One region of the Microbispora sp. CSR-4 genome, then DNA from elsewhere that is predicted to be linked to it. Evidence: riboswitches for the same ligand, from Rfam matches in the RefSeq annotation. Region 1 holds a riboswitch; the other holds the start of a gene.
The links. A riboswitch is a leader RNA that binds a small molecule or an ion and turns the genes downstream of it on or off. The one in region 1 is predicted to bind cyclic di-AMP.
Positions count from the first base shown of each region.

Region 2: linked by a shared signal. The riboswitch ahead of FLV34_RS37735 (CHAP domain-containing protein) and the one ahead of FLV34_RS18320 (hypothetical protein) in region 1 are both predicted to bind cyclic di-AMP.

Region 1 covers NZ_VJVX01000023.1:17,519-21,724, forward strand. Annotated here, with positions in the region: gene FLV34_RS18310 (DeoR/GlpR family DNA-binding transcription regulator) at 64-867, shown strand; gene galT (galactose-1-phosphate uridylyltransferase) at 1,046-2,104, shown strand; cyclic di-AMP (ydaO/yuaA leader) riboswitch at 2,175-2,313, shown strand; gene FLV34_RS18320 (hypothetical protein) at 2,348-3,259, shown strand; gene FLV34_RS18325 (hypothetical protein) at 3,325-3,756, opposite strand; gene FLV34_RS18330 (DinB family protein) at 4,044-4,206, shown strand, end outside.
Region 2 covers NZ_VJVX01000099.1:4,129-8,334, forward strand. Annotated here, with positions in the region: gene FLV34_RS37725 (hypothetical protein) at 1-386, shown strand, start outside; gene FLV34_RS37730 (DUF305 domain-containing protein) at 537-1,172, shown strand; gene FLV34_RS37735 (CHAP domain-containing protein) at 1,498-2,211, opposite strand; cyclic di-AMP (ydaO/yuaA leader) riboswitch at 2,443-2,585, opposite strand; gene FLV34_RS37740 (DUF222 domain-containing protein) at 3,068-4,206, opposite strand, start outside.

The sequences.
Region 1 (4,206 bases):
CCAACTCAACATGTCTCCACGTTCGTGAGGCATAATTTGTTTGAATCTGTAGAGGAGTGGTGGATGCTGGCCCAGCAACGGCAGCAGGCGATCCTTGAGAGGGTACGCAGGACCGGCGGGGTGCGCGTCGCGCAGCTCGTACGCGACCTCGGGGTCTCGGACATGACGATCCGCCGCGACCTGGAGGTCCTCGCGGAACGCGGCCTGATCGTCAAGGTGCACGGCGGGGCGACCGCCACCGGCACGGGCTCGACGGAGGAGCCGGGCTTCGCGGCCAAGTCGGTGCGGCAGCAGGCCGAGAAGGAGGCCATCGCCCGCAGGGCCGCCCTGCTCGTGCGGCCGGGCAGCTCCGTAGCGCTCTCGGCCGGCACCACGACCTGGACACTGGCCCACCATCTGGTGGACGTGCCCGAGCTGACCGTGATCACCAACTCGGTGCAGGTGGCCGACGTCTTCCACCGCGCGGGACGGCCCGACCAGACCGTGGTGCTGGTGGGAGGCGTGCGCACGCCCTCCGACGCGCTGGTCGGCCCGGTGGCCGTGGCGGCCGTCCGCTCCCTGAACGTCGACACGCTCATGCTGGGCGTGCACGGCATGAGCGTCCGGGCCGGTTACACCACGCCCAACCTGCTGGAGGCGGAGACCGACCGCGCCCTCATCGCGGCCGCCCAGCAGCTCGTGGTCCTGGCCGACCACACCAAGTGGGGGACGATCGGCTTCAGCACGATCGCCGCCCTCGACGAGGCCGGCGTGGTCGTGAGCGACGTCGGCCTGCCGGAGGAGGCACGCGACGCGCTGTCGGAGCACGCCGGCGAGCTCCTCCTCGTCGATCCGTCCGGGGAGACCGAGCTGGAGACCGCGCTGTGACGCCGGCCCGCCGCACGTCCTCCGACGCCTGTAGTAAACCCGGTGCATCCCCCGGCCTCCGCGCGCCCGCCGTGTCCCCCTTTCGCAAACCCGCACCGACCCCCTTGTAAGCCCGCTCCGACCCGGGACACCGCACCGTGAAAGCCGGAGATCGCACCGTGAAGCTGGAGACCGCTCTGTGAAGCGCACCATCACCCATCTCGCCGACGGCCGTGAGCTGATCTACTTCGACCGGCGCGACGACGCCGACCACAGCGCCATCGACACCAGGGACCTGCCGCCGCGCCCGCTCGCCTCCGAGCTGCGCTACGACCCCCTGATGGACGAGTGGGTGGCCGTCGCCCGGCATCGCCAGACACGCACACACCTGCCGTCGGCGGAGGAGTGCCCGCTCTGCCCGGGTCATCCCGGCTCGGAGATCCCCTCGCCGTACGAGGTGGCGGTGTTCGAGAACCGCTTCCCGTCGTTCAGCTTCAACACGGGCTCGTACGAGCAGGTGGGCGGGCTGAGCGAGGTGCGTCCGGGGATCGGGCGCTGCGAGGTCGTCTGCTTCACCTCCGACCACAACGCGTCGTTCAGCTCGCTGAGCGACGAGCAGGCCGAGCTGGTCGTCGAGGCGTGGGCCGACCGTACGGCCGAGCTGTCCTCGCTGCCCGGCGTGGAGCAGGTCTTCTGCTTCGAGAACCGCGGCGCCGAGATCGGCATCACGCTGCCGCACCCGCACGGGCAGATCTACGCCTATCCGTACGTCACGCCGCGCACCCGGCAGATGCTGAACGCCGCCGCCCGTCATCAGGGCGGCAACCTGTTCGCGGATGTCCTGGCCGCCGAGCGGAAGGGCCCCCGGGTGGTGGCCGCCAACGAGCACTGGACGGCCTTCGTGCCCGCCGCCGCGCGCTACCCGTTCGAGGTGCACGTCTACCCGCACCGCCAGGTGCCCGACATCCCGGCGCTGTCGCCGGAGGAGCGAGCCGCGTTCGCGCCGCTCTACATCGAGGTGCTGCGCCGCCTGGACGGGCTGTTCGGCGTCGTCATGCCGTACGTCGCGGCCTGGCACCAGGCTCCTGTCACCTACCGGCGCGACCTCGCCTACCTTCACCTGCAGCTTTTCACGATCCGGCGGGCGCCCAACAAGCTCAAGTATCTGGCCGGATCGGAGTCGGCCATGGGCGCGTTCGTCAACGACGTGCTGCCCGAGGAGGCCGCCCGGATGCTTCGCGAGGCGATAACGGCCTGATCTCCGATTGATTGCGGCTTTGGTGGCAGCGACGGTTTCTTTACCACTAGTATCCCTGACACCGGCCGTCACAACCGGTACGCCTAATCCCGGGCGCCCCGCCCGGGAACCGGGGACCCAATCACGCACCTGGGGTCAAGGCAGTCGCCTGCCCGGGCTCCTCCAGCCCGAACCCGTCAGCTAACCCGGTCGGCAGATGGAGAGGAGTGGGCTCTGCCCCGCGCATTCCCCCTGGCTGTCGGCGTGCTCGCCTCCGCCGTCCTCGTGTTCGGTACGGCGGCGCCGGGCGTCGCCGAGCCCAAACCGACGGAGAAACAGCTCAAGAAGGAGCTGTCGGACCTGCGGCAGAAGGTCAACCGGCTGATCGCCGACTACAACGCCAAGCGTGTCGCCCTCGCCAAGGCCCGTGAGGAGGAGAAGGCGGCTCGCGACCGGCTGGCCAGGGCCCAGGCCGACTACCAGGCCGCCAGCGACGCCGTACGGCAGATGGCCGGGCTGCGCTACCAGACCGAAAGCGCGATGGCGCTGCCCGACATGAACACCGCCGCGCTCAACTACCAGCTCAAAGAGGAACAGGCCGCCCGGCTCGCGCACTTCGACCGGGTCCGCGACGCCCGGCAGCAGGCCGCGGACGCCGCCAAGACGCTGACCGCGCAACTGAAGGCGCAGGCCGAGGCGGTCGCCGTACAGCGCAAGGACGCCGAGGACCTCATCGACGAGATCAAGGACAAGCTCGACGCGCTGATCCCGATCGCGCCGGGAAAGCTCCCGGGTGGGTCGTGGGCACCGGAGCTGCCCAGCGGTGCCGACAACATCACGCCCCGGATGAGGTTCATGCGCACCGAGGTCGAAAACCACTTCAGCCTGCGGTTCCCGGTGGGCTGCTACCGGGCGGAGAACAGCGGCGAGCATCCTCTCGGGCGCGCCTGCGACTTCATGATGAGCTCGGGCGGCGCCATGCCCTCCCCCGAGATGAAGGCGCTCGGCGACAGCCTGGCCGACTGGGCCATCAAGAACGGCCCCAAGCTCGGCGTCATGTACGTGATCTGGCAGCAGCGCATCTACAACCTCGGCCGTCCCGGCTGGCGGCTCATGTCCGACCGCGGCGGAATCACCGCCAACCACTACGACCACGTACACATCTCGATGTACTGACCTGCCAGGGCACTCGCGGGGTGGGCCGGCCACCTCGGCGAGCGAGGCGGCCGGCCCGCTCCGGGTCAGGCCGGGATCTGCTTCTCGTGCCAGGTGTAGTAGAGGTAGGTGCTGCCGGGCCCGGTCAGCGTGCCGTAGACCTGCCAGAAGGTGTTGGTGCCGGGCGAGAAGCGGAAGATCTTGTCCCCGGGCCGGTCGTCCACGATGACCTGCTGTGACCCCGTGGGCCCGATCCGGACCTCGATCGTGAACGTCTCGTTGTCGGGGATGTCGAGGCAGACCTCGTGCGTGTACGCCGTCGGACCGGCGATGTTGTAGAGGCGATTGTCCACCGCCGGCGACTCGACGTTGGTGGGGACGTATTTGTTGACGACGTAGGTGTACCCGCCCGTGGAGCAGTCCACTGCGGAGGTGTCCGCGAGCGCGGGGCCGGCGCCGGTGAGCGTGACGCCGAGAACGCCGGCGGCGACGGTGAGAACGGAGATGGTGCGCTTCATGCCTCTCCTCATCCGTACGGTGTGACGCTTCAACCAAGTAGTTGAAGGCTGAACTGATTTTGATCACATTCGCCACAATTACACAAGTCTGATCAATTACCTGTCCGAATCCGAGTCAAGACGGCCGGGTTCGGCCTCCCGTCGGGCGCAGGCCCGGCGTGCGGCCCGGCCTTCGGCTACGTCATGAACCGCGCTCAGGAGGGGGGTGCCGGGACGGGCAGAACCGCCGGGTGCCTCCGCCCGCTAATCGGGGTGACTACGCGCCGAGTCCGGGGGAGGATGCCGGGATGACCGACACACGTATCGATCCCCCCGTCGTCGCGGGAGAGCGCGAGATGCTGCGCGCCTGGCTGGACTGGCACCGTGACACCCTCGCCGTGAAGTGCCGGGGCCTCACCGAGGAGCAGTTGCGGCTGCGCTCGGTGCCGCCCTCCAGCATGTCGCTGCTCG
Region 2 (4,206 bases), on a different contig from region 1:
ACTGGGAGTTCTATGTGGGCGACATCGGAGCGCTCGGATCCTTCCAGTTCGGCTCCGCCCACGTTGTCACCGCGTCGGCCCGCGATCTCGGCGGTAACGTACGCGACCCGAAACTCCTGCTGGGCTACTGGGTCACCAGCCGATCGGGCACCTCCTGGTCCGGCAAGCTGGTCGACAGCCACCGCGCCGAAGGGGCCACGTTCAACCATTTCTACGGCGAGAAGACCATCGTCCCCTGCCGCGATCTCGGCACGTCTCGTTTCCTCTACGCCGTCAACGCCGGGGCCACGGTCTCGGGCCGGGTGAGCTCGGGGAGCGCGGCGTTCACCATCCGCGGCTCGACCTACGGCGACAACTACCGGTTCAGGATCACGTTCAACGGCTGACGGGAACGTTCCACGGGTACGACAGGAGGACCAGGTTCGCCACACGGTTCGTGCGGCGACGGCGCACCGGGGGTGGCGCCGCCGCCGGCACCGCGGGCGGGGCGGCGCCGGTCCTCGACCAGCCGCCGGGACGTACGGAGGTGTTGGCCGATGAACGGACGTGTCCTGCCGGTCGCCCTGCTGACAGCCGGTCTGCTGGCCGGCACGGGCGGCGCGTACGGCACCGCCGCCTCGGCCGCGACGCCTTCCTCACCCGGTGTGCCCACCGCGCCCAGCGACCCGACGCCGCCGCCGACAACGCCGCCGACAACGACGGCCGACCACAACGACCAGGACGTCATGTTCGCCCGGATGATGATCCCCCATCATCAGCAGGCGGTGGAGATGGGGCGACTGGCCGAAGACCGGGCGGCGGACGCCCGGGTCGCGCGGCTCGCCCGGCGGATCGAGGCCGCGCAGGCTCCCGAGATCCGGACGATGAGCGGCTGGCTCACGACCTGGGGCGAACAGGTGCCCGGGGAGAGCCCGGCGCCGACGCATCACGCCATGCCCGGGATGATGTCCCCCGAGGACATGCGGCGTCTCGAAGGGCTGTCCGGACGGGACTTCGACCGGGCCTTCCTCACGATGATGATCCGGCACCACGAAGGCGCCGTCACCATGGCGCGCGACGAGCTGAGCGGCGGAAGCTACGAGCCGGCGCGTAGGCTGGCGGAGTCGATCATCTCCAGCCAGTCGGCCGAGATCAAGGAGATGAAGAGCATGCTGAGCGGCCTGCCTGGTTGACCTGCCGGGTCAGCATGCCGGGTCAGGGCACCGTGACGGCCCGGACCGGCGCCGTGCTCGCCGTGGCAGTCGCCACGGCGGAAGCGGCGAGCACGTCGCCGTCGAACACGTCGCCGTCGAACACGTCGCCGTCGAACACGTCGCCGACGAGCGTGGCGCCGTCGAGTATGGCGTTCGAAGCCCTGGCCGTTTCGGACCGGCCGGAGGTTCCCCTGATCGGGCCGGAGATCGCCAGGGCCGGGCCGGAGATCGCCAGGGCCGGGCCGGAGGTCCCAAGGCCCGGGCTGGAGTCCCTATGAGCGGCGGGAGATCCGGAAGGGGGAGGTCACCCGCGCTTGCGGTGCCGTCCGTCGGACGACGCCGCCGCGGTCTTGACCCGTATCCCGGTCACGGCGGTGGAGACCACCGCGAACAGCAGACCGGCCGACAGGACGGCGTCGCCCGGCGAGCACACGATGTCGAGCGGCTTCCCCTGCGTGGCCGCCATGTTCCTGGTGGCGGGCGCAGCGGCGCTCTGGACGCTCGCGTTCACGGCCGCCATGGGCTGGATCGTCACCGGCGTCTTCGGCGTCACCTTGACCTTGCGCGGCAGGCCGTACCCGACGATCGTGCTCGTGTCGCGGACCTTGCGCTTCAGCCACACGCCGTCGACGTTGCCCTCGATCGTGTGGACCTTCCGGCCGACGACCTTCTCGACGATGCCGACGTGGTCGATGTCGCGGATCTTCTTGGACCCTGACCAGGCGAAGAAGACCACGGCGCCCGGCTCGGGCTTGTCGCTCCAGGCGTGGTGCTTCTCGAACCACTTGGCGTGCCGCGTGGTCAGCGCGAACTCGCCGACATGGTCCTGCACCCCGGCCCGGTCGGCCGCCCAGGAGACGAACATGTCGCACCACGGGGCGGCCTTGAAGTCGGGGTCCTTGGCGACGTTTTCGGCGTACCACTCGCCGAACTTGGTGTGTTTCCCGGCTCGTTCGCGGTAGCCCAGCTCGGGGCGTACGGCGTCGAGCAGCTGTCGAGCTATCGGATCGGTGGAAATCGGGGGCTCCTCATGGCGCGCTTCGAGACATGACGAACCGGCCCGCGGGCGTGCGGCATGACGGCATGACCGTCCGGGGACACGCCACGGCGGGGCGGAATCAGAAACGGGAGATGTGGCAGCCCGTCACGGGCGCGCCATCACCCCGGAAGCCTGGAGACGTTCCAGGGCGGGCAGGTGGTCCGGCGACACGACGCGGACCGGGTGGGCAGGTGGAGCCGACACTCCACGCTCTCCTCTCCTTGGCCGCCTACCGGGTTAGCTGACGGGTTCGGGCCAGGAGTAGCCCTACCGGATGGTCCGGATTCACCCCAAGAGACGTGGGTCCCCGGTTCCCGGGATCGATGACTTCCGGGATTCGGCGGTCGCCGGTCGTCCTCGGGTTGAGGACCGCTCACCGGCGAGACACACGGGAAGCTTAGTAGATAACAAGTAAGACACGGCCAAATGGCCTGTAAAGGGGATCATCCCGGCTGTCGCCGTTCCCTGCTTCCGCAGGTCCTCACGGTCGCGGGCCGCCCGCGGTGAGATGCGCCACACCACGCCGTACGGCGCGGCTCTGCCAGCGCGGGTCTGCCGGCGCGGGGTCTGCCGGCGCGGCTCTGCCAGCGCGGGCCTGCTCGCGCGTGTCTGCCGGCGCGGGGTCTGCTGGGCCGAGTGCCGACGCGGTCGAGGGCTTCCGGCTGTCTTGGCGCTCCCCTCGCTCGCGTAGTCGCCGGGTCTGTCCGCGCGTCAGCCTGGGCCTGCCCTGCGCATCGCCCACGCTCCCGCCTCACGCCTCACGCCCGCAGCCTCCGGGGCCGGTCCGTGCGTCGCCCGGGCCGGCCTGTGGGTCCTCCACCGCCTGCCTCCCGCCTTACTCGTGTAGTCGTCGGGCTCGTCCGAGGCGGTGGTAGGTGAAGGCCCAGCGGTCTTCGCCTACGTTGCGGCGGGTGTAGCGCTCGGGGTGCTGGTAGCGGTCGCGGTTGTGGAACTGGCACGCCGGGCCCAGCAGCTTCAGGTCCGTGAGCCCGCCGGTGCTCCAGTTGTCGGCGTGGTCGATCTGGCACATGGTCGCCGGCAGCGGGCAGCCGTCGATCCAGCACGTGGCGTACCGGGCGAAGATGGCCCGCCGCTGGGCAGGAGTCGCCAGACGGACCTTGCGCCCCATGTCCAGCACCTGTCCCTCGGCGTTCATGACGATCCGCACCAGAGTCGAGGTCCGGGCGAGCCGATGCACGCTGGAGACGGGCAGCACCTGCCCGGTCGCCAGCAACAACCCCGGCGCTGTCCCCGGTGCCATCCCCAACGACGCCCCCAGCAGCGTGCCTGCCGACGCTCCCAACGACGCACCCAAGAACGCCCCGGGCATCGCGCCCGCCGACGCACCCGGAGATCCCGGTGACCCACCTTGCGCCGCCCCCCGCGATGCCCCCTGTGCGGCTCCTTGCGATGCCTCCTGCGCCGTCTCCGGTGTCGCTCGCCCGGCTCCCGGTGCCGTTTCCGATGCCCATCCGGGTGGTGTCTCCCGCTCCGGTCCGGGCCCGCCGGGCGTCGCTCCCGACGGTCCCGATGTCCCCGACGCCTGCGTCGCACGCGAGCACCGCGCCTCGCCGCAGCACCGGCACGCGCCCTGGCCGTCGCACCGGCACGTGCTGTGGCCATGCCGGCAGTCCCCCGCAGGCCCAGGCCCGGCGTGGGTGTGACGTGCGGAGGCGTCCTCGGGCGGAGGGTCCGGCCACGCCGCCTCCGAAGGCGCCACCTCCGTAGGCGCTGCCTGCGAGTGCGCCGCCTGCGATGGCGGCGCATCCGAAGCCGTCGCGACCGAAGCCGTCGCGCCCGAAGACGCTATGTCCGAAGGTGCTGTGTCCGAAGGGGCAGCGTGCGAAGGGGCAGCGTGCGAAGGGGCTGTGTGCCAATGCCCGCCACCATGAGCAGGCCATGCTGACACACCCCGCCGGACATGGGTTGCTCCAGACCGGGCCGCGCCGCGATCCCACCCATCGCCCTTGGCGG